3 regions of the Bradyrhizobium sp. SUTN9-2 genome follow, and region 1 is predicted to be linked to each of the others. Evidence: riboswitches for the same ligand, from Rfam matches in the RefSeq annotation. Region 1 holds a riboswitch; each other region holds the start of a gene.
What was found. A riboswitch is a leader RNA that binds a small molecule or an ion and turns the genes downstream of it on or off. The one in region 1 is predicted to bind cobalamin.

Region 1 (4,896 bases):
ATCGTCACCGACAAGCCGCGCAGCGGCACCCGCGATTTCAGTGTCGAGGCCGCGCTCACGCCGGCGGAATTGGCCTTCGCCTTCGAGGCCGGGCAGCGCGCGGTGGTGCGCGCCGAGGCCGGCCGGCCTGATCTCTTGATCTTCGGCGAGATGGGGATCGGCAACACCACGACGTCGGCGGCGATTGCTGCGAGCCTGCTCGGTGTGAGCGCCGGGGAGATCGCGGGCAGCGGCACCGGCGTCGATGCGGCCGGCCGCGCGCACAAGGCGCGGGTGATTGATGCGGCGATCGCGCGCCACGGCGTCGCCGGAGCCGCGGTCGAGAAGATCCTGTGCGCGGTCGGCGGCCTCGAGATCGCGGCGATCTCGGGGGCGATCATTGCGGCTGCGCAACGCCGCATTCCCGTGTTGCTCGACGGCTTCATCGTCTCGGTGGCGGCGCTGGCAGCAGTGCGCCTCAACCCGTCCTGCCAGCCGTTCCTGTTGCCCTCGCATCAATCGGCGGAGCAGGGACATCGGCTGGTGTTGCGCGCGCTGAACGTGCAGCCGCTGATCAGCCTCGATCTCAGGCTCGGCGAGGGATCGGGTGCCGCGATCGCGCTGCCGCTGGTGCGCTCGGCCTGCGCACTTCACAACGGCATGGCGACGTTCGCGCAGGCCAACGTGCCGGATCGGCCTAGCTGATGCGTTGATTGACCGACACGACACGCCAGCCGCCCGCGAGCCGGTCGATCCGGGTCAGCGACAGCGGATCTATCACGAAGCGCAGCGCGGCGTCCGGTGTGAGATCGAGCGCGATGCAGAGCGTGGCACGAATGGTGCCGGAATGAACGACCAGCGCCGCGGAGCCTGCGCCAATCTGCGCCAGGCCCAGGCGGACGCGGGCGACCTGATCCGCAAAGCTCTCGCCGTTCGGCGGCCGTCCGTGCGCGGGATCGCGCCAGACCTGCGCGTAGGCCTCGCCGCCGGTCGCGGCGAGCTCGTCATGCCGATGACCGGTCCAGTCGCCGAAATCCTGCTCGCGAAACTCGCTGATCAGCTCCGGTTCGAGTTCCAGGGCGCGCGCCGTCTCGACCGTGCGCCGCGACGGGCTGGCATAGCCGGCGACATCGGCGGGCAACAGCTGCCTCAGGGCCGCCAATGCAGCGTGATCGCCGAGGTCGGCCCGCGCATCGGCCGCATGGATCGTCCCGGGCACGCCCGCGACGGCCGCATGCCTGATCAACCAGAGGAAGGTCTCGCCTTCCATGCTCATCTCCAAGGAAGTTGGTTGCTGTGGCCCCAACGCCGCAACTGGCACATTGACTCTGTCTTGGTGGTAATCCTAGATGCTCACGACGGTTTTCCCGAGAGGGAATGAAAAGGGAATGCGGTGCGGGGAAAATGTCCCCAATGCCGCGGCTGCCCCCGCAACTGTAAGCGGTGAATCCTTCGTCACGAGCCACTGGGTCCTCGGTCCCGGGAAGGCGACGAAGCGGTCACGACCCGCGAGCCAGGAGACCTGCCGTCAGCCGTGGTCACACGCGAAGATGTCGGTCGGGGAGTACAGACATTCGGCTTCATCGGACGGCTAAGGCCGAAGGTGAAACCTCGTTCGCTGTGACGTGCCACTGACGTCATACCGAGGTTTTCACCTGTGTCTTCCATCCGTATCGCACGACCGCGCCGCGTCCTGCTGGTTTCCGCCGCGTTCACGTCCTTCGCCGCTCTTGGTCCGCCTGCCGCTCTGGCGCAGCAGGCCCGAGAGCCGCTGCCGCCCATCGAGGTGTCGCCCGCCCAGGCCCGCAAGCCGGCCAAACCGGCAGCAGGAACGGCGCAGAGCGCGCGCCGCGCGGCAGCGCGCAGGCCGGCGGCTGTATCCGCAGCGCCAAGACCCGTCACGCCGGATTCGACGGTGCAGACGCCGCTCAACACCAATGCCGTGGCCGAAAGCGCCTCGCGGCTCGGCCTGACGGTGCGGCAGACGCCCGCGACGGTCGAGGTGATCTCGGCCGAAACCATGCGCGAGCAGGGCCATCGCACCGTGTCCGAGGTGGCGCAGGGCGCCGCCGGCGTCACCTCGGGCGACAACCCGGCCGAACCTTCGGCCTTCTCGATGCGCGGCTTCACCAACAGCCAGATCAACACGCTCTACAACGGCATCAAGATCGGTCCGCAGAACATGACCTCGCGGATCGTGGATACCGCCAATCTGGAGGCGGTGGAATTTCTCAAGGGCCCGGCCTCGCTGATTTCGGGCGAGGGCGCTGCGGGCGGTGCCATCAACTTCGTCACCAAGCAGCCGCACACCGGAGCTGTCAGCAACGACGCCAATTTCTCCTGGGACTCGCTGAATTCGTTCCGTGCCCATTACGGCTCCGGCGGCAGCACCAATGTGCAGGGACTGGACTATCGCTTCGACATCAGCCGTTCCGCCCTCAACGGCTTTGCCGATGACACCAATGTCAAGACGTTCGGCACGTCCGGCCAGCTCAACTACCGTGTTTCCGACAGCCTCAGGATCTGGGGTGCGGTCGAATATCGTGAAGACCGCTCGAAGGCCTATTGGGGCGCGCCGCTGGTGCCGGTGGCCTTCAGCGGTTCGCATGCGACGACGGGGATCGTCTCCGGCAATTACGTCTCGAATTACAACGGAACGAATCTCGGTGCCGTCACCATCGACGACCGCACCTTCAACACCAATTACAACGTTCTCGATAACCGCAACGTGGCGCAGGAAGTGTGGCTGCGTGGCGGCTTCGAGCTGAAGCTCGCGCCTGACCTCACGCTGAAAAGTCAGGCCTATGGCTATGGCGCGGAACGGACCTGGTTCAATAACGAGATCGAGGCGTTCAATTCCACCACGAACCTGGTCGATCGCGAGCGTTTCTATGTCGCCCACAGTCAGCGACTGGTCGGCAACATCACCGACCTGATCTGGGATACAAATATTGCGGGCTTCGACAACCGGCTGGTCACGACGCTGTCGTCGAGCTATCTCGATTTCGTCAGGCCCGGTGCGGCAAACTTTCCCGGCGATTCCGTTTCGCTGGTCGACCCCAACCGCGGTTTCTACGGCCTGCTCACGACGCAGCAGCAGACCGCGCGCATCGACAACGAGGCGCTGTCATTCGAGGACAGGCTCAAGCTGACGCGCAGCTTCGCGCTGATCGGCGGCCTTCGTGTCGAGCACATCGGGCTCGACCGCAACTCGACCGACAAGAACGGTGTGGAGAAGGTGGGCTTCCCATTCAGGAAAGACTGGGCGCCGGTGACGGGCCGCATCGGCTACACCTGGGAGGCCGTTCCCGGCCTGACCTTCTTCAGCCAATACGCCACCGGCGCCGACGTCGCAGCCAACAACATCTTCCTGCTCTCGCCCACCCAGCCGCTCGATCTGACCACCGCGCGCACCTATGAGACCGGTGTCAAGCACCTGTTCTGGGACAATCGGGCGGAGTGGTCGTTCTCGGCCTATGACATCCTGCGCAAGAACGTCTATGCGGCCGCCGGCGGCATGCAACTCAACATCGCCGGACGACAGGAGTCGAAAGGCGTCGAGCTTGCCGCCTCGATACGCCCGATCGAGCCGCTGCGGCTGTGGGGCAACATCGCCTATGTCGATGCGCGCTATGCCGACTACAATTTTGCCGGCGGCTCGTTCTCCGGCAACACGCCGCCAAACGTGCCGCGTATCGTCGCCAATGCCGGCGCGTCGTATCGCTTCTTCACACCATGGCCGGTGGAGCTTGGCATCACCGGCCGTCATGTCGGCGACCGCTACAACACCGACGCCAACGTCGTGACGATGAAGGCTTACACCGTGGCCGACGTCTACGCCTTCGTCGACATCCCCAAGACGGCGTTCAATGCGGTCGACCAGGCCCGCCTGACCTTCCGTGTCCGCAACATCACTGATAAGCGCTATGCGATCTGGGGCGATCCGTTCTATCCGGACCAGATCCTCCTGGGCGCGCCGCGTACCTATGAAATATCGGCCGCGTTCAAATGGTGAGGCCTTGAGCGCATGATGGGCGCGATCGTCCTCACGCATCGCTGGCTCGGCATCGCATTCTGCCTGCTGTTCGCGATGTGGTTCGCGAGCGGGATCGTCATGCACTTCGTCCCGTTTCCGTCGCTGACGGAAGCGGAGCGATTTGCCGGACTTGTGCCGGTCGATCGCGACGGGATGAGGATCTCGGTCGCGGACGCCGTTGCGGCGAGCGGGATTGCCGATGGCAGGCGTGTTCGGCTGATCCAGCGGAGCGATGGACCGGTCTACGTCGTCTCGGGCTCCATAGGTTCGCGAGCGGTTCGCGCCTCCGATGGAGGAGACGCGTCGGTGACATCAGCCGATGTCGCGCTCACCATCGTGCAAGCTTATTCACGTCAGCGCGGGCTTGAGGCGGTGCGCGCTGCGATCGTCGCGCGGTCGGATTACGATCAATGGAGCGTGCCGAACGGTTTTGATCGCCATCGCCCCTTGTTTCGCGCCGCTCTCGGCGATGCCCCTGGAACGGAGGTCTACGTTTCGTCGCTGACCGGCGAAGTCGTCCTGGATACGACGCGCAGCGAGCGCGCGTGGAACTGGGCCGGCAGCGTGCTGCACTGGATCTATCCGACAATTCTGCGCAGCAGCTGGGCGCTGTGGGATCGCGTGGTCTGGACGCTGTCGCTGCTGGCCCTGATCGCAGCATTGCTTGGCGCGGTGCTCGGAATCGTGCGTGTGAAAATGCGGGGACGCCAGCTCTCGTCGCCCTATCGGGGCTGGCACGCCCTGCATCACATCATCGGTCTCGTCGCGACCGTGTTCGTGCTGACCTGGATCTTCAGCGGCTGGCTGTCGATGGATCACGGCCGCCTGTTCTCGCGCGGGCAATTGACGCCGGCAGAGGCCGGCGTGGTGAACGCCGCGCC
Region 2 (4,896 bases), 3.3 Mb from region 1:
CTACTTTATAAGGCACATCTTATTGCTAACTGAGCTTTCCATAAGTTATATCTTATGAGCTTATCAACTGATTATATGCTATATCTTATCGCGTGAAAGACGCCATCTGCCATCTCGACCGCCGCTTCGCCACGCTCCGAGCGCTCTCGCACGCCCAGCGCCCTTCCAAGGGCTGGATTCGCGCGATCCGCGACGCGCTCGGCATGACCACCGCCCAATATGCCAAGAGGCTGGGCGTTTCGCAGCCACGCATTGTGGAACTTGAAAAATCCGAGCAAGGCGGCAGTGTAACCCTCAATACGCTTCAACGCGCGGCTGAGGCCCTCGGCTGCCGGTTGGTCTATGTGCTTGTACCCGAGCGCCCCCTCGCAGAAGTCGTCACCAAGCGAGCTGCCGATATCGCCGAGCGGCAATCACGAGCCATCGAACAAACGATGCGGCTTGAGGACCAGGCTGTGGAGAACAATCAGGCTGCCCGCGCGCTTCGGGAGCAAGCGATCGAGGATTTATTGAAACGCCCCGCGCGTCTCTGGGATGATGAATGACTAATACTGATCTGCACGTCGCCGACGATCACGCGACACCGCTGACGCCCCAGGAGTGCGAAGATCTAATCCCAACGCACATTACTATGCGCAGCGAATTAAACGAACTTGAGCAGCAGAATATCGCCACGGCAAACCGTTGGGCATTCGGCCGCCGGAAAGTTGCGACTCGAGAAAGTTTTCTCAAGAGCTTGCACCGGCGCATGTTCGAACGCGTCTGGCGCTGGGCTGGAAAATTCCGAACGACGGAGCGCAATCTCGGCGTCGCGCCATCTGATCGAAATTTCGCTGCATCAGGTCCTCGACGACGCAAGGTATTGGGTCGAAAACAACACCTACCCACCGGACGAACTTGCCGTTCGCTTCCATCACCGCCTCGTATCCGTACATCCGTTTCCAAACGGCAACGGCCGTTGGTCACGACTGGCTGCTGATGTGTTGATCGTGCAGCTTGGCGGCTAACGCTTCACATGGGGCGGCGCCGACTTGCAGACAGCCAGCACTGTGCGCACGGCCTACATTGCGGCACTTCAGGCGGCTGACAACCATGATCTTGCACCACTTGTTGCTTTCGCGCGGTCATAAACTGACCAGTCCACATCTGGCAAATCCTGGCCAAATCAGCGCTTACCTTAGCTAGCTCGGCAATGATGGGTTCGGTAATGAAAAACTTTGACGGGAGCAGGATGGGGTTTTCGTCCGAAGACCGTCCGCTCAATGTAGGCAAAGGTCAGATTTTAGAATTACGTCAGCGCCTTGGCACTACACGAAGACAACGGCTATCCGCGCAAGGTAGCGCAATAACACCGCCAGAGCAATTTGACCGTTTTGTGCACTATCGATAAAACCCGTCGTCAATTTCAATTTCCACGAGCACTACATCAGGTGTTGGCGGGCGCGCCTTCGCCTCCTGATGCAAGGTAGCGCGCGATTTCGGGAATTCTATTGTGTCTGCTCTACCTCAATTCCGCGACCATGTGGCTTCGGCGCATCATATGCGGCTGGAGAATTCCGGCGCGGCCGCTCTGCATCTGGAAGATCCAGATTCTGACCAACAATTGTGCCCACTAGAACGACAAGAAGAGTGTCGACGCGCACGATATGGCGGAGAAGGTTGCCGCTGCTTCAAAAGGCCCGTTGCGATCTCGTGATCATTGCCAGAATGGACGCGGCCGCCAAAAGAGCTCGACGGCGCGGTCACCCGCGCCAAGTTTTACATAGAGGCAGGCGGACGCGATCTTCCCTGACACCTTGCATTCAGCGGAAATGTTCCGCGTCTTCGCGAGCGAATGCCTGGCGTGCCACTGCTTGCGAAATTGACGGAATTTGGAAAGACGCCACTCTTTACTACTGCTGAATTTGAAGCCATGGGTTACGCGCTGGTGATTTGGCCATTGTCCTCCTTACGTATGGCCAACAAGGCACAAGCAAAACTTAATGTAGCGATTGCACGTGACGGCGGCACACACAAGGTAGTCAACCGGGTGCAACCAGTGCGTAACGCTGTGCAACGATCGGATTTTGCGATCATGAAGCGTTGAATTCATTGATCGTGCAAACAATCGTTCCGGACGGCATGCCGCAGTGGAAGTGAACGTAGAGAGGTTGACGCCGGCACCCCATTGCAGATAATCGGAGCTGTCGAGGTTCTCCGGGTCCGCTTGACCCGGAGCTAAGAGGGAAGCCGGTGCGCGTTCGGTTATTCGAACCGTCGCAACGCCGGCGCTGCCCCCGCAACTGTAAGCGGTGAGCCCACATCCATCAGTGTCACTGAAGCGCAAGCTTCGGGAAGGCCGGATGCAGGCGATGACCCGCGAGCCAGGAGACCTGCCCCGATAACGTAATCGTCCACGGGCGGGGTGTCCCGGTGGGACGCCAAGCAGCTGCCGCATTCGCGGCTGCCCTGCCAGCGCCCGCCATGGCCTTTTGCCCCCACCACAATGGGGTTAAAGCTATGTCTTCTCTCTCTCTTCCGGTTGCTACACTCGGCACGCCCCGTATTGGGCCGCGTCGCGAACTCAAGACCGCGCTCGAAAGCTACTGGGCCGGCAAAACGAGCCAGCAACAACTGCTCGAAACTGCGTTCGGCCTCCGCACAGCCAATTGGGCCCGTCAGAAGTCGCTCGGTGCGACCATCATTCCGTCCAACGACTTCTCGTTCTACGATCAGGTGCTGGACACGAGCGTCATGGTCGGCGCCATTCCTGAGGCCTACGGCTGGAAGGGTGGCCCCGTATCACTCAAGACCTATTTCGCGATGGCGCGAGGCTCGCAAGGCGAGGAACAAGACGCCAGCTGCGGTCACACGCATCACGGCCACGGCGCAGCCGCGCAGGAAATGACCAAGTGGTTCGACACCAACTACCACTACATGGTCCCCGAGTTTCAGATGGGCCAGACCTTCAAGTTCTCCTCCCGCAAGGCGATCGAGGAATATGATGAGGCCAAGGCACTCGGGTATCAGACGCGCCCGGTTCTTGTCGGTCCGGTCACGTTCCTGAAACTCGGCAAAAGTGCCGATGCATCATTCGATCCGGTTTCGCTGCTCGAAAGCCTCGTACCCGTCTATGTCGAGGTGCTCCAGGAGCTCGCCAGACGCGGGGCCGAATGGGTGCAAATCGACGAGCCCTGCCTCGTGCTCGACCTCGACGATGCAGCAAGAGGCGCACTCCGGCGCGCCTATGCGCGGTTCGCCCAAGAGGTCCCTGGCATCAAGATCATGCTGACGACGTATTTCGGCGCCATCGGCGACAATCTGGCAACCGCGCTGGCACTGCCAGTGGCCGGTCTGCATGTCGATCTCGTCCGTGCGCCGCATCAGTTGAGCCAGATCGCCGCATCCAGCATCCGCTCAGATCTCGTCATCTCACTCGGCGTCATTGACGGCCGCAACGTTTGGCGTTCCAACCTTCCGGCGCTGGTCGACCGGCTCAAGCCGGTCGTCGCAAAGCTCGGCGAGGGGCGCGTTCAGATCGCGCCGTCCTGCTCGATGCTACATATTCCGATCAACCTGGAGCTTGAGACTGCTCTCGATCCCGACGTGAAGAGCTGGCTCTCCTTCTCGGTGCAGAAGATCGGTGAGCTGTCGATCCTGGCCAGGGCGCTTGCCGGCGATACGGGCGTCGCCAACGCTCTCGGTGCGTCCGAGCGTGCAGCGACCGCGCGGAAGACCTCGCCCAAAATCCACGATGCAGCCGTCGCCAAGCGGCTGGCCGCGATCGACCCGGCGATGCGCAGCCGCAAGAGCGCCTTTGCAAGCCGTGCCGAGGTTCAGCGCAAGCGCTTCGGTTTGCCCGCCTTCCCGACCACGACGATTGGCTCGTTCCCGCAGACGGCCGACGTCCGCAACGCCCGGGCTGCACATGCCAAGGGTAAGCTGAGCGACGCACAGTATGAGCAATTCCTCAAGGAGGAAACCGCCCGCACAGTACGCTGGCAGGAGGAGATTGGCCTCGACGTACTCGTGCACGGTGAGTTCGAGCGCAACGACATGGTGCAGTATTTCGGCGAGCAGCTCTCCGGATTCGTCTTCACCCAACATGCCTGGGTGCAGTCCTATGGCTCCCGTTGCGTTCGTCCGCCGATCCTGTTCGGCGACGTCTCCCGGCCGAAGCCGATGACTGTGGAATGGTGGCGTTATTCGCAATCGCTGACCAAGAAGCCGATGAAGGCGATGCTGACCGGGCCGGTGACGATCCTGAACTGGTCTTTCGTCCGTGACGACATGCCGCGCAGCGAAGCCTGCCGCCAGATTGCGCTCGCGCTCCGCGACGAGGTCACCGATCTCGAAAAGGCCGGCGCGACCATGATCCAGATCGACGAAGCCGCGCTTCGCGAAGGCCTTCCGCTGCGCCGGTCCGACTGGAAAACCTATCTCGACTGGGCGGTGGAGAGCTTCCGCATCTGCTCCACGGGCGTTGCCGACGCCACGCAGATCCACACCCACATGTGCTATTCGGAGTTCAACGCTATCATCGACGCGATCGCGGCAATGGACGCCGATGTCATCTCGCTCGAGACCTCGCGCTCGAAGATGGAGCTGCTCGACGCGTTCACCAGCTTCAAATATCCGAACGACATCGGTCCCGGCATCTACGATATCCACTCGCCGCGCGTGCCTGATACCACCGAGATGAAAGAGCTGATGACCCTCGCCCGAAAGCGGCTGTCGGACTCGCAGCTCTGGATCAATCCGGACTGCGGTCTGAAGACGCGCAGTTGGGAGGAAGTTCGCCCGGCGCTCGTCAACATGGTCGCGGCCGCGCGCGAACTTCGCAAGGCGTCTTGATGTGGCCGCAAGCTAGATCGTCAAGGCCCTAATTCCGCAAGGGAGACTGCCGATGCACTTTAC
Region 3 (4,896 bases), 3.1 Mb from region 1:
GCGCGTAGCGCCACCAGTCCACAGTGATCGGCTTCGACCGCACTACATCGCCAAACAGGATCGGGGGCCTGACGCAGCGCGAACCATAAGACTGTACCCATCCCTTCCTGGTAAATAGGAAGCCGGCGAGTTGCTCGCCAAAGTACTGCACCATGTCATTGCGCTCAAATTCGCCGTGCACGAGGACGTCAAGACCGATGTCCTCCTGCCAACGTACGGCGCGGGCTATCTCCTCCTTGATGAACCTATCGTATTGTTCGTCGCTCAACGCGCCTCGCGCATGCGCCGCCCGCGCATTTCTGACTTCTGTGGTCTGCGGAAAGGATCCGATCGTCGTGGTGGGAAACGCAGGTAGTCCAAAGCGTGCCCTTTGGATCTCGGAACGACGGGCAAACGGGCTTGTGCGCCGGCGTATCGTCTGGTCGATCGCCCTCATCCGGGCAGCGACATTGGCATCATGGATCTTCGGCGAAGTCCAGCGGGCAGTCGCAGCGCATTCCGAATCGGCAAGAGCGAGCCCGACATTTTGGTCGCCAGCGAGTGCTCGCGCCAGGATCGCAAGCTCACGCATCTTCTGAACAGAGAAAGCAAGCCAGCTCTTGACGTCAGACGCGAGCCCGGTCTCGAGTTCAACATCGACCGGCACATGAAGCAGCGAGCAGGATGGAGCGAGCTGTACACGGTGCTTGCCGAGCTTCGCAATCGCGGGCTCCAACCGCCGACGGAGCGACGACAAGTTGGATCGCCACACATTCCGGCCGTCGATGACACCGAGCGACGTGACGAGATCACTTCGACCGACAGCGACGATCTGATCCAACAACTCTGGCGCTCGAACCAGATCAACGTGCAGACCCGAAACTGGGAGGCTCAAGGCGGTATCCAAATTGTCGCCTAGGTCGCCGAAATAGCTGGCAACCATGATCTTGATAGCCGGTCCCTCCTTTGCGAACCGGTTATAGGCATGTAACAATGATTTTCGTACCGCTTCGTTCAGATCAAGGACCAGGCAGGGCTCGTCAAACTGAACCCAACTTGCCCCTCGTTCGACCAATTCATGCAGAACCTCGATATAGACCGGTATCAAATTATCTAATAGGGACAGGGGCTGGAACGCGCTATCGGCACTCTTGCCGAGCTTTAGGAATGTGACGGGCCCGATCAGGACAGGGCGGGTCTGAAAGCCGAGAGCCTTTGCTTCCTCATACTCTCGATGGGTTTGCGAGAGCAAAGTCTGAACGCCTGTCCCTTGTGAAACTCGGGAACCATGTAGTGGTAGTTGGTATCAAACCACTTAGTCATTTCCTGCGCGGGTGCGCGAGACCCCCGTGGGCCGAGACCGCAACTCGCATCCTGGTCGTCGCATTGTGATCCGCGAGCCATGGCGAAGTACGTCTTGAGGGAAATGTATTCTCCTTTCGAGGCGCAGATCTCCGGGACAGCACCAACCATGACACTTGTATCGAGCACCTGATCATACAGCGAGAAGTCATTCGACGGAATGATCGTGACGCCGAGAGATTTCTGACGAGCCCAGTTCGCGGCGCGCAGGCCGGATGCGTCCTCAAGCAATTGCTGCTCGCTGATCTTTCCCGCCCAGTAGCTCTCGAGAGACAGTTTGAGCTCACGCCTTGGACCGATGCGTGGCGTTCCGAGCGTAGCAACCGGAAGAGAGAGAAGAGACATAGTTTTAACCCCTGTTGGGGACAAAGGCCATGGCGGACGCAGGCAGAAGAAGTCGCGCGTGCGACGGCTGCTTGGCGCACCACCGAGACACCCCGCCCGTGGACCAATATATATCGTCGGGGCAGGTCTCCTGGCTCGCTGGTCATCGCTGCTGTCGGCCTTCCCAAAGCCGTGCGGGCTTCAGTGACATCGTTGGACAGTAGCTCGCCGCTCACAGTTGCGGGGGCAGCGCCGGAATTTGCACCGGCTTCCCTCTTAGCTCCGGATCAAGTGGGATTCGGAGAACCTCGACGACTTCGATTATCGGCAGGAGGACTCTTCCGTCAACCTCTCAGATTATGTGCCAAGCTACTCTGTGACATCTACTCGGCGAATAACCGTGCATTTCTATGATTCTCTAAACAGAGCTGCTGCAATCGCAAGTACCCTTGCCAGATGTCGGAGTGAGCATCGGAGCTGCCTTGAGGCGAGGCGGCCCCATCAATGAACCCGACAAAACCAGCCTGCGCGGCGAGAATTACCGCCGTTTCGAGCAGAATGCATTCGATGCGGCTTCCGATTTCCAGCGGTTCGCCCAGCACGTCGGCTGGCCAGCTATTTTCTCAACTAGAGGATCCGCATTGAATACGTCAAGGCAACCGGCGCAATCTAGAAACATACGCGGCGAGCAGGTTGATTTGCGTGCCAGCCACGCTTCAAAGTTTGTCGATTAAGTCGGCTTCGTGTCCCCAGCCATCATGTAGATCGAATGCCGACGGCAACGACAGCGAACCACACGGTTCAAGGACGGCAAACGCACTGCCGATTCTCATTAGGCACTTGGCATCGAGGCGTTTACCTCTTCCGCAAACTATCGAGTGCGGGACAAGGATGCACAAGCTACGGCCGATACACTGAATGGAAACATCGAACGTGCGCAGGTCGGAAAGTCGACAAGAATGACATAACACCCGTGCAAATCTCCGCCTGCTGCCTGGCACGAAGAATGCAAGCCCCTCGAACATGCCCAGTCTCTCCCGCTGGGCATGTCCAGCTCAGCCAATTGACGCTGTCGCTGGGTAGGGAAGTTAGCGGCGCGTGACATAGAGGGGAGCGCCTGCCCGCACGGGATAGCCGCGGGTGCCCCGACGCGTTTCCGTAAACTTCTTGGGCTCGCTCGCTCCTAGCAGGTTCGAGGTTGGCCCGCTTTGAAAGATGTACGGATGAAACGCGATAGGCCGAGGGTTATGAAGAGAATGTCGGGAAGACCCGCGCTATGGCGTTGCCTGAGCGGACTTCTAATCTGCCTAGCCTGGCCGGCGACCATGAGCAACAGTATTCGCGCAAGCGACATCCCAGTTGTCGAAAGACTCAAGTCAACTTGGCGAGCGCAAGATGGTGAGACGGTAGAACAAATTATCTCCAATGTCTCGAAGGTGGCACAGTTCGTCCCTCAGATGTGGGGCGTCGTTGAACTTGGCGAAAACGACTATGTTTTCGTTTCATGGACCAGGCACCGAGACAACAAATCAGACGAACAGTACGCTATCACCTGGAAAGTTGCGCTCGACGGCACGACTGAACTGGCGTCAACCTATGCGAAGCCCATGGAATTGGGCTGGCGCGCCCTAGCGCTCTCGTTGATCGCCAGAGAAGTCGCAGATGGTGAAAGGAACGCAAATCTTCGCTTTCTGCATGATCCGACTAACTTCAACTTTGTGACTACGCCGCAAGGCCGGCTCGGCGATCTTCTAGGGCAAGGCCGCTGCACTATCATTGAACCTGTTGGGGTAGACTACTTACCGAAGCGGAATGACAAGCCGAACGAGAAAGGCGATCTGTGGCGTATTCTGCTCTTGGTGAATTGCGATCTCCAAGGACCACGTTATTTTACACACAACGGGGTCATCACTTTCGAGAAGAGCGAAGGCCAAGATTGGGAGCCACAATCCTCCTTTGCCAAGCGGATCGCTAAATTTCCTCCGGGATCCTGGTTCCAACGCACCGAGCCAAAGGAAGAGGAAGACTTAGGAGACCGAAGGCCTTAGTAGACGGTCGCGCAAAGCAACATCGGACCGCAGCTGCCGTACGGTCGAACGCCTCGTACCACCTGCAAGACATACGCGGTCTGCAGTTGTGATGTTTACGGCTCCGCAACAGTGCGCCTGCCCTTCTTGCAGCATTTCGGCCCGCCTCACGAAAGGTCGAGCAGCACGATGGCGCTTTTCCGCCAGGTGTCGAGCTCAGCGGCGCACTAGTTTGCGAGATGTGGTTTGCCCGCCTGCACTCCACCCAGTGAGAGCAACCAAGTTGTGCGGGCACCAGCTCTCATGCATTCTTCGCTAGAGCGCTGGGGGATGCCTCGGGCCCGGGCCGATTCGGCGTGTGTGCTCCGCACGTCGCGTGACTGCGTGACGTGCGCAGGAGCGTGAGCGTAGCGACTTTGACCCGGCCCTAGGAACCGATGCCGAGACGAAATGGGCGAGGAAGTTACACTGGTAGCAAGCCCGGCATACCCGCTGAGCGCCTGCCCATTTCCGAGTCGCAGGCCGGGAAGCTCCGGAGCTGTACGCAGAACGTCGAGCGCCACTGACTCGGCTCTAGATTTCCTCGCACTGATTTGTCTGCACGTCATAGACCCGGATTCTAAGCTTGGGAAACCGCTTCTTTAGTTCTGCTCCACCTGCCGTGGCACCGTCTTTGGTTGCGAATTCCGCTCTGAGCTGACCATCTACTTCAAGCGCTTAAGATGAGACCGATACTTCCCGAACGACTGCGACCATGTCATTCCCATTATTAGTGAGGTGCTGAAGAATGATGTGTAGCTTGAGTCGGCTAAACCGTACCAGAGCTATTCGCCCCGCGTGCGCCATGGGCAAACGCGTATTGTGGACTGAACCCTCACACTGAATTGCATCAGGATGGCACTCGCGATTGTCCGAACACGTGGGCAGCTTGCGCACGCCCGGAGCATCCACGGCAAAGCGCGGCTCCATATCGCAGCCGTTCCAATTCCTGGAGCAAACGGGCGCTGATGCTAGCGTTCCTGGGTAAGCCACTCGAGATCGCAGGAACCGTCACGACCAATAGCGGCCGCCCGTAGCGCTGCCTGAGTCATAAACAATTCAGTTCTTGTGCAAATGGATGGGCGGTAGCACCAACGACCTATGGTGCAGCGCGGAGGAGCCAAATGCCACAGTGCGATTGGTAGCAACGATCATATGGCTCGGC

Region 2: another riboswitch for cobalamin. It lies ahead of metE (5-methyltetrahydropteroyltriglutamate--homocysteine S-methyltransferase); the one in region 1 lies ahead of XF30_RS38255 (TonB-dependent receptor).
Region 3: another riboswitch for cobalamin. It lies ahead of XF30_RS39250 (5-methyltetrahydropteroyltriglutamate--homocysteine S-methyltransferase); the one in region 1 lies ahead of XF30_RS38255 (TonB-dependent receptor).

What each region holds. Positions count from the first base shown of each region.
Region 1 is NZ_LAXE01000001.1:5,659,162-5,664,057, reverse strand. Features, by position in the region: gene cobT (nicotinate-nucleotide--dimethylbenzimidazole phosphoribosyltransferase) at 1-684, shown strand, start outside; gene XF30_RS26270 (histidine phosphatase family protein) at 677-1,249, opposite strand; cobalamin riboswitch at 1,322-1,523, shown strand; gene XF30_RS38255 (TonB-dependent receptor) at 1,637-3,994, shown strand; gene XF30_RS26255 (PepSY domain-containing protein) at 4,007-4,896, shown strand, end outside.
Region 2 is NZ_LAXE01000001.1:2,384,350-2,389,245, reverse strand. Features, by position in the region: gene XF30_RS11095 (mobile mystery protein A) at 93-545, shown strand; partial or broken gene XF30_RS11090 (mobile mystery protein B) at 542-1,130, shown strand; gene XF30_RS39935 (hypothetical protein) at 1,844-2,086, shown strand; cobalamin riboswitch at 2,173-2,394, shown strand; gene metE (5-methyltetrahydropteroyltriglutamate--homocysteine S-methyltransferase) at 2,500-4,833, shown strand.
Region 3 is NZ_LAXE01000001.1:2,572,387-2,577,282, reverse strand. Features, by position in the region: partial or broken gene XF30_RS39255 (5-methyltetrahydropteroyltriglutamate--homocysteine S-methyltransferase) at 1-436, opposite strand, end outside; partial or broken gene XF30_RS39250 (5-methyltetrahydropteroyltriglutamate--homocysteine S-methyltransferase) at 764-1,686, opposite strand; cobalamin riboswitch at 1,790-1,991, opposite strand; gene XF30_RS38045 (hypothetical protein) at 2,130-2,399, shown strand; gene XF30_RS11730 (nodulate formation efficiency C protein) at 2,991-3,713, shown strand.